DNA from 4 places in the Streptomyces sp. NPDC053560 genome. Region 2 is predicted to be linked to each of the others. Evidence: riboswitches for the same ligand, from Rfam matches in the RefSeq annotation. Region 2 holds a riboswitch; each other region holds the start of a gene.
What was found. Region 2 has a riboswitch for cobalamin ahead of metE (5-methyltetrahydropteroyltriglutamate--homocysteine S-methyltransferase). Riboswitches for the same ligand answer to the same signal wherever they lie in the genome.
Positions count from the first base shown of each region.

Region 1: it holds a riboswitch for cobalamin, as region 2 does, so the genes downstream of both, ACIGQF_RS22635 (energy-coupling factor ABC transporter permease) here and metE (5-methyltetrahydropteroyltriglutamate--homocysteine S-methyltransferase) in region 2, are expected to answer to the same signal.
Region 3: it holds a riboswitch for cobalamin, as region 2 does, so the genes downstream of both, ACIGQF_RS32295 (ribonucleoside-diphosphate reductase subunit alpha) here and metE (5-methyltetrahydropteroyltriglutamate--homocysteine S-methyltransferase) in region 2, are expected to answer to the same signal.
Region 4: it holds a riboswitch for cobalamin, as region 2 does, so the genes downstream of both, ACIGQF_RS10095 (cobalamin biosynthesis protein) here and metE (5-methyltetrahydropteroyltriglutamate--homocysteine S-methyltransferase) in region 2, are expected to answer to the same signal.

Region 1 covers NZ_JBITXI010000009.1:149,313-152,525, reverse strand. The annotation lists gene cbiQ (cobalt ECF transporter T component CbiQ) at 1-446, opposite strand, end outside; gene ACIGQF_RS22640 (energy-coupling factor ABC transporter substrate-binding protein) at 452-820, opposite strand; gene ACIGQF_RS22635 (energy-coupling factor ABC transporter permease) at 817-1,521, opposite strand; cobalamin riboswitch at 1,551-1,756, opposite strand; gene ACIGQF_RS22630 (hypothetical protein) at 2,043-2,267, shown strand; gene ACIGQF_RS22625 (DeoR/GlpR family DNA-binding transcription regulator) at 2,293-3,114, shown strand; gene ACIGQF_RS22620 (pirin family protein) at 3,114-3,213, shown strand, end outside.
Region 2 covers NZ_JBITXI010000003.1:336,583-339,795, forward strand. The annotation lists gene aceB (malate synthase A) at 1-740, shown strand, start outside; cobalamin riboswitch at 1,027-1,246, shown strand; gene metE (5-methyltetrahydropteroyltriglutamate--homocysteine S-methyltransferase) at 1,410-3,213, shown strand, end outside.
Region 3 covers NZ_JBITXI010000016.1:1,564-4,776, reverse strand. The annotation lists gene ACIGQF_RS32295 (ribonucleoside-diphosphate reductase subunit alpha) at 1-1,337, opposite strand, end outside; cobalamin riboswitch at 1,489-1,646, opposite strand; gene ACIGQF_RS32290 (GNAT family N-acetyltransferase) at 1,826-2,338, opposite strand; gene mctP (monocarboxylate uptake permease MctP) at 2,420-3,213, opposite strand, start outside.
Region 4 covers NZ_JBITXI010000004.1:58,464-61,676, forward strand. The annotation lists gene ACIGQF_RS10085 (anion permease) at 1-719, shown strand, start outside; gene ACIGQF_RS10090 (hypothetical protein) at 751-999, shown strand; cobalamin riboswitch at 1,177-1,311, shown strand; gene ACIGQF_RS10095 (cobalamin biosynthesis protein) at 1,465-2,433, shown strand; gene ACIGQF_RS10100 (cobyric acid synthase) at 2,430-3,213, shown strand, end outside.

The sequences.
Region 1 (3,213 bases), on a different contig from region 2:
TACGTGACCAGCGCGACGTCCACGACGGGCGCCGGCACCCCCGCCCGCACCAGCCGCGGCAGCAGGTCGGACATCGGGGTGGTGAAGGCGAACAGCAGCACGCCGAGGGAGGCGGCCGAGGTACGCAGCAGCAGTTCACCGGCCCGGACCGCGCCGCCCTCGGCCGGCGACACGAAGCCGTGCGCGCCGCCGACCTGGACGAGCAGCGGCAGCGCGCCGGTGACGCAGAAGCCCAGCGGTACCCGGTACGCGCGCCACAGCCGGCGGCCGGGCACGCCCGCCGGGCCGAGCAGTACCGCGAGCGCCGTCAGCAGGACGAGCGCGGCGCCCGGCCAGGGCGGCAGGGAGATCGCCAGGACGGTGAGTCCCAGCCCGAGCACGGCCTTGTCCACGGGGTGGCGGCGGCGCCAGCGACTGCTGTGCGCCGCCGCGTCGATCGGCAGCACGGGGCTCAGGCCCCTTCGGCGGACGATGTCCCGGCGCTGTCCGGCGTGTGCCCGTCGTCCTGACGTGCCTGCGCCCGCTCCTCGCCCTGCCGGCGGCCGCGGCGCAGCCCGAAGTAGTACGCGAGCACACCGGCGCCGAGGGCGGCCTGGAGGGCGAACAGCGCCGACTCGATCTCCCCGGAGGGCGGTTCGTAGAGTGGCGAGAACCACGGCTCGTAGTCCGGCTCGATCTTGGTGATCGCGGTCTCCGCCTCGGCGTCGGAGCCCGCGAACGGCTCCTTCTTGTGGTCGCCGAGGCCGAGGGCCAGCGGCAGGACGGCGAGTGCGACCACCGCGAGCAGCAGCAGTGCGTTGATCTTCGTGTGGCGCTTCACCGGGCCGCCTCCGCGGTCGCGGCGGACTGCTTCCGCCCGCCGCTCAGGAGCACGCCCAGCCGGGTCAGCTCCCCCTTGCTGGACTGCACCAGGAGCCGCATCACCAGGACGGTCAGGAGCCCCTCGCTGATGGCGAGCGGGATCTGCGTCACAGCGAAGATGGAGCCGAACTTGCCCAGCGCGCCCAGGAAGCCGCTGCCCGGGTCGGGGAAGGCCAGCGCCAGCTGCACGCTGGTGACGCAGTAGGTGGACAGGTCGGCGACGAACGCGCCGAAGAACACCGTGACCATCAGCGGCACGCCGTACCGGCGCAGCAGCCGGTAGACGCCGTACCCCGCCCACGGTCCGACGATCGCCATCGAGAAGGCGTTGGCGCCGAGCGTGGTCAGGCCGCCGTGCGCCAGCAGCAACGCCTGGAAGAGCAGCGTGATGGTGCCGAGCACCGCCATGATCGGCGGGCGGAACAGGATGGCGCCGAGGCCGGTACCGGTGGGGTGCGAGCAACTCCCGGTCACCGACGGCAGTTTCAGCGCGGACAGGACGAAAGTGAAGGCGCCCGAAGCGCCGAGGAGCAGGGTGGACTCGGGGTGCTCCCTGACCTCACGGGTGAGTGACCGGACTCCGTGGACGACGAACGGCGCCGATGCGACGCCCCAGGCGACCGCGTGCGCCGGTGGCAGAAAACCCTCGGCAATGTGCATGGCTCAGCAGACCCTCTCCAGCACCTCGTGGATGGTTGACGTGCCGAGGCCGGTCTCCTGGCTCACGGGTACCACCGCCCGTGCTCCGCCTTCCCGGGTCGCAAGGACCCAGTGGCTGCCCGCGAGGGCCGGAGCCGGACTTCCCGATCACAGTGGCGAGGGCCGCACCGGCATCACACCGGATTTCCCGTTACCAAGGCGTGGCGACAGTAGTGCCAGGCCGTCGGTGCTGGCAAGCGCGGCCGTGCTGCTCAACCGGCCGTGACCACGCCCACCGTCTCCAGGACTCCGTAGACGCCGACGCACAGGATGGCGACGCCGCTGACGACCAGCGCCACGGTCATCCACGGACTTGTACGGAAACGCCGCGGTACGCCGGTGTGGTGATGAGCGTGGTACGCCCCCACCGCCCGCGGCCCGCCCCGCGCTTCCGGCCCCGGCCGGGCCGGCGGGCCCCCGTGCGTCAAGCCAAGGAGTCATCCAGTGAACGCGCGGCAGCCCCTTCCCTCATCGGCCTCACCATGGGCGACGGCGCCGGCATCGGACCCGAGGTCATCGTCCCCGCGGTGCTGGACCCCGGCACGCTCGGCCGGTGCCGTCCCGTGGTGATCGGCGACGCCGCGCGGCTGCGGAAGGCCGCCGCGATCCTCGGCACCGCCTTCGACATCGCCGGTACCGGCAGGACCGAGGCCGGTAGCATGATCGAGGCGCTGCGGCAGGCCGCCGAGATGGCCACCGCCCGCTGAACCGACGAACCGGTAAGGACACCAGATGCCGCCCACCGCATCCCGGGCCCGGCGGGAGGAGATCCTGCAGCTCGCCAACACCACGGGCCTGGCCAGCGTCGAGGAACTGTCGCAGCGCTGCGGCGTGACCGCCTCCACCCTCCGCCGCGACCTGGCCCGGCTGACCGCCGACGGCCGCCTCGCCCGGACCTACGGCGGCGCGATGGCGCTCACCGCCCACCCCGAGGCCTCGCTCCGGCAGCGCACCGGCGAGGCGTACGCGCAGAAGCGGGCGATCGCGCGGTGGGCGGCGGCACAGGTCCAGCAGGGCGAGACAGTGCTGCTCGACGCCGGGTCGACGGTGGGTGCGCTGGCGCATGAACTGCGTGCTGCGAAGGACCTCACCGTGGCGACGACCGGCCTGACGGCGCTGCACGAACCGGCCGACGTCGAGTCCGTCCACGTGGAGTGCCTGGGCGGTACGCTCCGCCCGCTCAGCCAGGCGTTCGTGGGCCCGCTGACCGAGGCGGCGCTGGAGCGGATGACCTTCGACCGGGTCTTCCTCTCCGCCGACGGCGTCACGGCCGACGGCGGGATCTGCGAGGCCGACCAGCGCCAGACCCGCCTCAAGGAGCTGATGGCCCGCCGGGCGGCGCACGTCTACGTACTGGCCCACACGGAGAAGCTGGGCCGCGCTCCCTTCCACGCCTGGGCGGCGCTGCCGCCCGGCTGGACCCTGGTCACCCACCGCACTGCGCTCCGCGACCAGGTCACCCCCTTCACCGACCGCGGCATCCGCGTCGTGCAGGTCGAGCCCCTCGAAGAACCGGGCGGCGGAGCCAGCCAGTCGCAGGGAGGCGACGCCTGATGAGCAACGTTGAGATCCTCGCCCCGCGTGACGTCCCGCTGGGCGGGCCCCGGTCGATGACCGTACGCCGCACGCTGCCGCAGCGGACCCGGACGACGA
Region 2 (3,213 bases):
TCAAGACCTTCGGACACCGCACCGACTTTCTGCTGCCGGACCGCGCGAAGGTGACGATGACCGCTCCGTTCATGCGCGCGTACACGGAGCTGCTGGTGCGCACCTGCCACAAGCGGGGCGCCCACGCGATCGGTGGCATGGCGGCGCAGGTGCCGAGCAAGGACCCGGCCGCCCGCGAAGCGGCGCTCGCCAAGGTGCGGCTGGACAAGGAGCGCGAGGCGGAGGACGGTTTCGACGGCTCCTGGGTCGCCCATCCCGGCCTCGTGCGGGTGTGCCGCGAGGCGTACGACGGCGTGCTGGGCGACCGGCCGCACCAGATCGACCGGACGCGGGACGACGTGGAGGTGACGGCGGCGCATCTGCTGTCCGTGCGCCGGATCAGCGAACGGCCCACTGCGGAAGGCGTGCGGACCAACATCGCGGTCGCCCTGCGCTACTTCGCCGCCTGGCTGCACGGCCGGGGCGCGGTCGCCGTGGACGGTCTCATGGCGGACGCGGCCACCGCCGAGATCGCCCGCGTCCAGATCTGGCAGTGGCTCCGGCACCGGGTCCTGGACCGGGCGACGGTCCTGCGGCTGCTCGACGAGGAAGCCGAGTCGCTCGGCGCCGAGTACCCATGGGCGCCCGTCGAGGAGGTGCGGGATCTCTTCGAACGCAACGCGCTGGCACGCGAGTTGCCGCTCTTCTTCACTCCGGACGCCTATGCCGCCCACCTCGTGCGCCGGGTGGAGCAGCCATGAGCGGGGACGTCCGGCGGCTGCCGGGCCGCAAGTCCGGCCGGGGGCTCCACATGTACGGCCGGGAGTGGGATCCCGGCACGGCCGGACGGAGGGTGCCCGGACCACCGGGCTGAGGGGCCCGGAACGCACCGCCGGCCGAGGGAACCGGCGCGTGCTCGCAGGGAACGGGCGGGAAGTGCGCGTGCGGCGCTTCCCGCCCGCTGCCCGTGTCCAGCACCGTGACCGTGTGTCTCAGCTCACCAACCGAATGACGGACGTGATCCGCCACGGGGCGGGGGCGGCCCGTAGGGTGTCCGGTGCAGCTGGTTCGCCCCGTCCGCCAGGCGGGATGCGTCGCAAGAGGGAACCCGGTGGGAATCCGGGACTGCCCCGCAGCGGTGTGTGGGAACGACCGCCGTCATACGCACTGGGCCCGAGTGGGCCCGGGAAGCGACGGCCAGTAGGTGTCCTCCTCGGTGAGGACGCGCCCATGAGTCCGAAGACCTGCCATCTGCCCGCGTACGGACGACTCGTGCGCGGCATCCCGGTGACCTCGAGGGCGGGTCGGCGTTTCTTACCAGGCGGAAGCCGCGCATTGCCGCGCGAGGCCGTACCGCCCGGTGGGTCACCCCTTCGCGTTCTCGTCCCGTTGCCGGGATCTCAGGGATTCATCTCGCGAAGGAGATCTCCGTGACAGCGAAGTCCGCAGCCGCGGCAGCACGGGCCACCGTGTACGGCTACCCGCGCCAGGGCCGGAACCGGGAACTGAAGAAGGCGATCGAGGGATACTGGAAGGGCCGCGTCACCGCTGATGCCCTCCGTACCACCGCCGCCGGACTGCGCCGCACCAACTGGCAGCAGCTGGCCGACGCCGGCATCGACGAGGTTCCGACCGGCGACTTCTCGTACTACGACCACGTGCTGGACACCACCGTCATGGTGGGTGCGGTGCCCGACCGCCACCGCGACGCCGTCGCAGCGGACCGCCTCGACGGCTACTTCGCGATGGCGCGTGGTACGCGGGACGTCGCACCGCTGGAGATGACCAAGTGGTTCGACACCAACTACCACTACCTGGTCCCCGAGCTGGGCCCGGACACGGTGTTCTCCGCCGACTCCGCCAAGCAGGTCGGCGAGCTGAAGGAGGCCGTCGCCCTGGGGCTGACGGCCCGTCCGGTCCTGGTCGGCCCGGTCACCTACCTGCTTCTCGCCAAGCCGGCGCCCGGCGTCGCCGCCGACTTCGACCCGCTGACCCTGCTGGACCGGCTGCTCCCCGTCTACGCCGAGGTCCTCGCCGACCTGCGTGCCGCCGGCGCCGAGTGGGTCCAGCTGGACGAGCCCGCCCTCGTACAGGACCGCACCCCGGCCGAACTGAACGCCGCAGAGCGTGCCTACCGGGACCTCGGCGCCCTCACCGACCGCCCGAAGCTGCTGGCCGCCACCTACTTCGACCGCCTCGGCAACGCCCTGCCGGTGCTCGCGAAGACACCCGTCGAGGGCCTCGCCCTGGACTTCACCGAGGCGGCCGCCGCCAACCTGGACGCCCTCGCCGCCGTCGGCGGGCTGCCCGGCAAGCGGCTGGTCGCCGGTGTGGTCAACGGCCGCAACATCTGGGTCAACGACCTGGAGACCTCGCTCGCCACGCTCGGCACGCTCCTCGGCCTCGCCGACCGCGTCGACGTGTCGGCCTCCTGCTCCCTGCTGCATGTCCCCCTCGACACGGCCCCCGAGCGCGACATCGCACCGCAGATCCTGCGCTGGCTCGCCTTCGCCCGCCAGAAGATCACCGAGATCGCCACCCTCGCCAAGGGCCTCGCACAGGGCACGGACACGATCGCGGCCGAACTCGCCGCCAACCGCGCCGACCTGGCCTCCCGCGCCGGCTCCCCCATCACCCGCGACCCGGCCGTACGCGCCCGTACCGCGGCCGTCACGGAGGCCGACGGCCGGCGCTCCCAGCCGTACGACCGACGGGCCGCGGCGCAGCGCGCCCACCTCGGCCTGCCCCTGCTGCCGACCACCACCATCGGCTCCTTCCCGCAGACCGGCGAGGTGCGCACCGCCCGCGCCGACCTGCGTGCGGGCCGGATCGACACGGCCGGCTACGAGGAGCGCATCAAGGCGGAGATCCAGGAGGTGATCTCCTTCCAGGAGAAGGCCGGCCTGGATGTCCTGGTGCACGGCGAGGCCGAGCGCAACGACATGGTGCAGTACTTCGCCGAGCAGCTCACCGGCTACCTCGCGACGCAGCACGGCTGGGTCCAGTCCTACGGCACCCGCTATGTCCGGCCGCCGGTCCTGGCCGGTGACATCTCCCGTCCCGAGCCCATGACGGTGCGCTGGACGGAGTACGCCCGGTCCCTGACCGACCGCCCGGTCAAGGGCATGCTCACCGGCCCGGTCACCATGCTCGCCTGGTCCTTCGTCCGCGACGACCAGTCCCTCGCCGACACCGCCCGCCAGGTCGCGCTCGCGCTGCGCGACGAGGTGACCG
Region 3 (3,213 bases), on a different contig from region 2:
TGCACGACCCGGCCCGGCTCCGCCGTCTGGTTCGCGGTCCGGTTCGCGGCGTCCTTGAAGGTCATCCAGCCATTGCCGGTCTGCGCCAGCGTGCGCATCATCCGGGCGTACAGCGTGCGGGCCGGCACCGCCTTGACGGCCTTCCCCTCGGCCTCCGCCTTCCGGTACGCGGCATCGAACTCGGCGCCGTACAGATCCACCAGCTCCGGCGCGTCCACCGGCGAGAACAGCGACCAGTCCGCGTCGGCCTCCACCCGGCGCATGAACTCGTCCGGGATCCAGTGCGCGATGTTCAGATTGTGCGTACGCCGCGCCTCCTCACCCGTGTTGTCCCGCAGCTCCAGGAACTCCTCGATGTCCGCGTGCCAGGTCTCCAGGTACACACAGGCCGCGCCCTTGCGGCGGCCGCCCTGGTTCACGGCCGCGACCGAGGCGTCCAGCGTGCGCAGGAACGGCACGATGCCATTGGAGTGCCCGTTGGTGCCGCGGATCAGCGAACCGCGGGCGCGCACGCGGGAGTACGACAGACCGATGCCGCCCGCGTGCTTCGAGAGGCGCGCGACCTGGTGGTACCGGTCGTAGATCGAGTCCAGCTCGTCCAGCGGCGAGTCCAGCAGATAGCAGGAGGACATCTGCGGGTGACGGGTGCCGGAGTTGAAGAGCGTGGGGGAGGAGGGCAGGTAGGAGAGCGTGCTGGTCAGCGCGTACAGCTCGGCGACGTCAGCGAGCGCCCGCTCGGAGTGGTCCTCGGCCAGGCCGCACGCCACCCGCAGCAGGAAGTGCTGCGGCGTCTCGACGACCTTGCGGGTGAGCGGGTGCCGCAGCAGGTAGCGGGAGTACACCGTGCGCAGGCCGAAGTAGCCGAAACGGTCGTCGGCGCCGTCCGCGAGCGCCCGGTCGACCAGCGCGTCCAGCGCGGCGGCGTGCGCGGTGACGAACTCGGCCGTGGAGTCGGCGATCAGCCCCTCGCGGTGACCGGTGGCGACCGAAGCGGCGAAGCCCGTCGCGCCCTGGCTCGCGGCCTCCTCGGCGATCGCGGCCGTCAGCAGCCGCGCGGCCAGCTTGGAGTACTGCGGCTCGTCGCCGATCAGCCCCGCCGCGGCCTCCATCGCCAGCTCCCGCAGCTCCGCCTCGTCCGAACCGGCGTGCCGGCCGCGCAGCGCGGCAGCCGCGACCTTGCCCGGGTCGGTGGCCGGCAGGTCGGCGGTGAGGCCGGTCAGGGTGCGCAGCAGGGCCGTACCGGGAGCGTCATCGGGCCGCTCGGCCACTGTCCGAGGGGCCTGCGCCTCCTGTGCCGCTTGCGCCTCTTGTGCTGACTCCGCTGGCGCGATGGTCACCTTGTGCTCTCCTCCACTCGGCCGGTGCCGGGGAGGGGTGACGGAGGCGTACGGGCAGCCGCGCCGGACCATGCCGGGCACGCGGGCACACCACGCAGCGTCCACCGGCCCAACCCGCGGAGCCCGGACGTCTCGACGCCCGTGCCGGGACGGCTGCGGGCGTACCGTCGGCAGGTCATCGGACTCGCGAGCGGGCGGTAAATACCCACTCGGCACACCGTTGCGGGACAGTTCCGGATTCGCACCGGATTCCCCTGCGGCGACAGCGAGGACGAGCATACATCTTGTGCCGCCTCTCGCGACCATCCCTATATCTTGTGTCGCTGTACTGCTGTGCGTACAGCGGTACGCACGGATGGTCACGGGCCGCCGGCGGCGCGGGCAGGCGGCGGCGCGGCCGCGCGGCGCTTGCGGAGGCTCGGCCCGCGGACGTCAGGTCCGGCGTGTCAGCTGTCGGGGCGTCAGGTCCCGGTGCGGGCTCTCGGGATTCAGATCCCGGGTTTCAGATCCCGGGCGTACGTCAGCAGGGTGTCGAGGCCCGGCACCGGCGACCAGTCGCGCTCCGGCGTCCGGGTGAACCCCAGCCGCCCGTAGAGACGGTGGGCGCCGTGCATCGCACGCTGCGTGGACAGCACCAGCCGACCGCAGCCCGGAGTCTCCCGCGCCCGGTCCAGACACGCCCGTACCAGCGCCTCGCCCGCACCCCGGCCGCGCGCCTCCTTCGCCACCGCCAGCATCCGGAACTCCGCCTCGCCCGGCCCCGCGATGTCCGCCCACGGCCCGCCCGCCGGCACGAACGTCACCCCGCCCAGCACCTCACCCTCCGCCACGGCCACCAGCACCTCCGCCTCGGCCGCCCGGCGCGCCACGTCCCGCAGCACGGGCAGGTACGCGTCGTCCGCCCCGAAGTCGAGCAGCCCGCCCCCGAGATACGCCCGGGCCGTGATCTCACCCAGCCGCGCGTGCTCCGCCGCCCGTATCCCCCTGATCACGAAGTCCATGGCCGTCAGTGTGCACCAGGGGTACGACAACGGGCCGCCGGTTCTCACCGGCGGCCCGTCGGCCTCACGCATGCGGGCGGATCAGTGCGCGGCCCCCGCCGTGGCCGGCGGCAGATCCACCTGGACGCCCTTGTCGCCGGCGTCCGCCGTGTAGTCCTCCGGCGAGGTCTCGTCGACCCCGGCCGGCGCCTTCGCGGCCCGCAGTACGACCGTCAGCACGACCGTGACCAGGACGTTCAGCACGAACGCGGTCAAGCCGATGTAGCCGATCTCGCCGATGCCGGGGATCTCCGCGTTCGAGCCGCCGAAGTGCTTCTGCGTCGGGCTGGCCACGCCGTACGCCGCGACCGTGCCGTACACCATGCCGACCGCCCAGCCGGCGAGCAGCGCCCAGCGGTGGAACCAGCGGGTGAACAGGCCGCCCACCAGCGCCGGCATGGTCTGCAGGATCCAGATGCCGCCCAGCAGCTGGAAGTTGATCGCCACCGTCTTGTCCATCGTCAGGACGAACGCCAGCGCGCCGACCTTCACCAGCAGCGACACCAGCTTGGCGACCTTGTGCTCCTGCGCTGGCGTGGCGCCGGGCTTGAGGAAGTCCTTGTAGATGTTGCGGGTGAAGAGGTTCGCCGCGGCGATCGACATGATCGCCGCGGGCACCAGCGCACCGATGCCGATGGCGGCGAACGCCACGCCCGTGAACCAGTCGGGGAACATGTTCTCGAACAGCTGCGGAATCGCCAGCTGCCCGTTCTGCACCTTGATCCCGGCCGCGATCGCCATGAAGCCCAGCAGCGCGAGCAGGCCCAGCATCAGCGAGTACAGCGGCAGGATCGTGGTGTTGCGGCGGATCACGTTGCGGCTCTGCGAGGACAGTG
Region 4 (3,213 bases), on a different contig from region 2:
AGATCGCCTCGGCCGCCCTGGTCTCCCTCGCCCACGGCACCAACGACGCCCAGAAGACGATGGGCGTCATCACCCTCGCGCTGATCACCGGCGGCGCGCTCGCCCCGCAGGCCGACCCGCCGATGTGGGTCATCGCCTCGGCCGGCCTCGCCATCGCCCTCGGCACGTACCTGGGCGGCTGGCGGATCATCCGCACGATGGGCAAGGGCATCACCGACATCCAGCCGCCGCAGGGCTTCGCCGCCCAGACCGGCGCCGCCGTCACGATCCTGGCCTCCTCGCACCTCGGCTTCGCGCTCTCCACCACCCAGGTCTGCTCCGGCTCGGTCATGGGCTCGGGCCTGGGCAAGAAGGGCGGCGTCGTGCGCTGGTCGACCGCGGGCCGCATGGTGATCGCCTGGGGTCTGACCCTGCCGGCCGCCGGCCTGGTCGCCGCGGGCGCCGCCTTCCTGGCGGGCCAGGGCACCTGGGGCGTCACCACCGTCGCCGTGCTGGGCCTCGCGATCTGCGGTGCCATCTGGGCCGCCTCGCGGCGCAAGCCGGTGGACCACAGCAACGTCAACGACGTGGAGCCCATCGAGCCGGCCGGTGTCGTCACCACCGCGCTCCAGACGGTCTCCCCGCCGCCCGCGGGCGCGACCACGGCCGGAGCCGGCACCATCGACGGCATCCCGGCGCAGTCCGCCAAGCGCTCCCCCGCCACCACAGCCGTCCGCTGACCGCGGCCGCTCGCGTTAAGGAAACGACGCCATGAACATCGACTGGGCTGCACTCGGCCAGGTCTTCGGCACCACGCTCGTGGTGACCGTCGGCATGGTGGGCCTGTTCACCCTGGGCATCGTGGGGACGTCCCGCAAGACCGCGCAGGAGGGCGAGGCGGGCGCCACCGCGGTCGCCGCCGGCGGCTCCTCGGCCGTCGCCCGCGCCGGCGGGTACGCCTGCTTCGCGCTCTGCCTCGCGGCCGTCGGCTACGGCATCTTCCTGATCGTCGCCGGCTGACCCCGCACCGCGCCCAAGGCGCCCGGCGCCGCGTACTCCGCGGCCGCCGGGCGCCTTTGCGTGTCCCCGTCCTGTGGTGTCGGCCACATGGTCTGCCATACGCCTGCGTCGCAGGTCAAGGGTGAGTTGACGGCATTCGCGGCACGTGGTGGACTGCCCGGTGCCATTCGGCGACAGATGAGGAAGTCCGGTGAGAATCCGGCGCGGTCCCGCCACTGTCACCGGGGAGCGCTCCTCCAGGAGAAGCCACGGCCCGCCACAGGCACGGGCTGGAAGGCCGGGGGAAGCGTCGATCCGGGAGCCAGGAGACTCTCGTCGCCGGTCACGTCGAGCCAGGGCGCGGACCCTGAGTGAGGACACACGCCATGCCGGGCTCCGAGCCGAGACCCCTGCCCTCCGCCGTACGCCCGGCACGCGACCGCGGCCGGCCGTTCCGCCGAGGCACGACGGCGGGCTGATCCGACGATGCGTGCCGGACACGCCACCTATGCGTGCGGCGCGGCTCTGGGCTTTCTCGGCGACCTGGCCGTGGGCGATCCCCGCCGCGGTCACCCGGTGGCCGCCTTCGGGCGGGCAGCGGCCGCCGTGGAGCGCGGGCTGTGGCGCGACCACCGCGGATACGGCGCGGCGCACACCGCGCTGTGCGCCGGTGGAGCTGCCCTGGGCGCCGCCCTGCTCTCCCGCTCCGTACGCCGCTGCGCCCCCGCCCGCATCGCGCTGACCGCCGCCGCCACCTGGGCCGTGCTGGGCGGTACGACGCTGGGCCGCGAAGCGCGCGCCATCGGCGGCGCGCTGGAGGCCGGCGACCTCGACGTGGCACGCGAGCGGCTGCCGCACCTGTGCGGCCGCGACCCGCAGTCGCTGGACGGGCCGCAGATGGCCCGCGCCGTCGTGGAGTCCGTCGCCGAGAACACCTCCGACGCGGTCGTGGGCGCGCTGGTCTGGGGCGCCGTCGGCGGCGTGCCGGGCCTGGTCGCCTTCCGCGCGGTGAACACGCTGGACGCGATGGTGGGGCACAAGTCCGACCGCTACCGCCGGTACGGCTGGGCCTCTGCCCGGCTGGACGACGTGGCGGGCTGGCCGGGAGCACGGCTGACCGCCCTGCTGGCCACCGCCGCCGGGCCCGACCCGCGCGGCGCGTGGCGCGCCTGGCGGGCCGACGGCAAGCGGCACCCGAGCCCCAACGCGGGCCCGGTGGAGGCGTCGTTCGCCGGGGCGCTGGGCGTACGGCTGGGCGGCACGCTGGCGTACGCGGGGCGGGTCGAGCACCGCCCGGTGCTCAACGGCGGTGCCCGCGCGGTCGAGGGGGCCGACATCGCGCGTGCGGTGCGCCTCTCGCGCCGGGTGAGCGCGCTGGCGCTGGCGACGACGGTCGGGGCGCGGATCGCCGTGGGCGCGGTGCGCGCGGCACGAAGGACGAGGAGGCCGCGGTGAGCGGAGCGCGGGAAAGGCTCGGCGGCGGACTGCTGGTCGCGGGGACGACGTCGGACGCGGGCAAGAGCGTGGTGACGGCGGGCATCTGCCGCTGGCTGGCGCGCAAGGGCGTCAAGGTGGCGCCCTTCAAGGCCCAGAACATGTCGCTCAATTCGTATGTGACGCGCGAGGGCGCGGAGATCGGGCGGGCGCAGGCCATGCAGGCCGCGGCGGCCCGGGTCGAGCCGACCGCGCTGATGAACCCGGTGCTGCTCAAGCCCGGCAGCGACCGCAGCAGCCAGGTCGTGCTGCTGGGCAAGCCGGTGGGCGAGCTGAGCGCGCGGGGGTACCACCAGGGGCGGCAGGAGAAGCTGCTCGGCACGGTCACCGACTGCCTGACCGAGCTGCGCCGTACGCACGACGCGGTGATCTGCGAGGGCGCGGGCAGCCCGGCGGAGATCAACCTGCGCCGGACCGACATCGTGAACATGGGCCTCGCGCGCGCCGCGGGCCTCCCCGTGGTCGTCGTCGGCGACATCGACCGGGGCGGCGTCTTCGCGTCCTTCTTCGGTACCACCGCGCTGCTCTCCGAGGCCGATCAGGCACACCTCGCGGGGTACGTGGTGAACAAGTTCCGCGGCGACGTGACGCTGCTGGAGCCGGGGCTGGACATGCTCAGGAAGCTGAGCGGCCGGCCGGCGCTGGGCGTGCTGCCCTTCCGGCACGGGCTCGGCATCGACGAGGAGGACGGCCTGCGGGTGTCGCTCCGCGGCGCGGTGCGCGAGAGCACGGTCGCGGCGC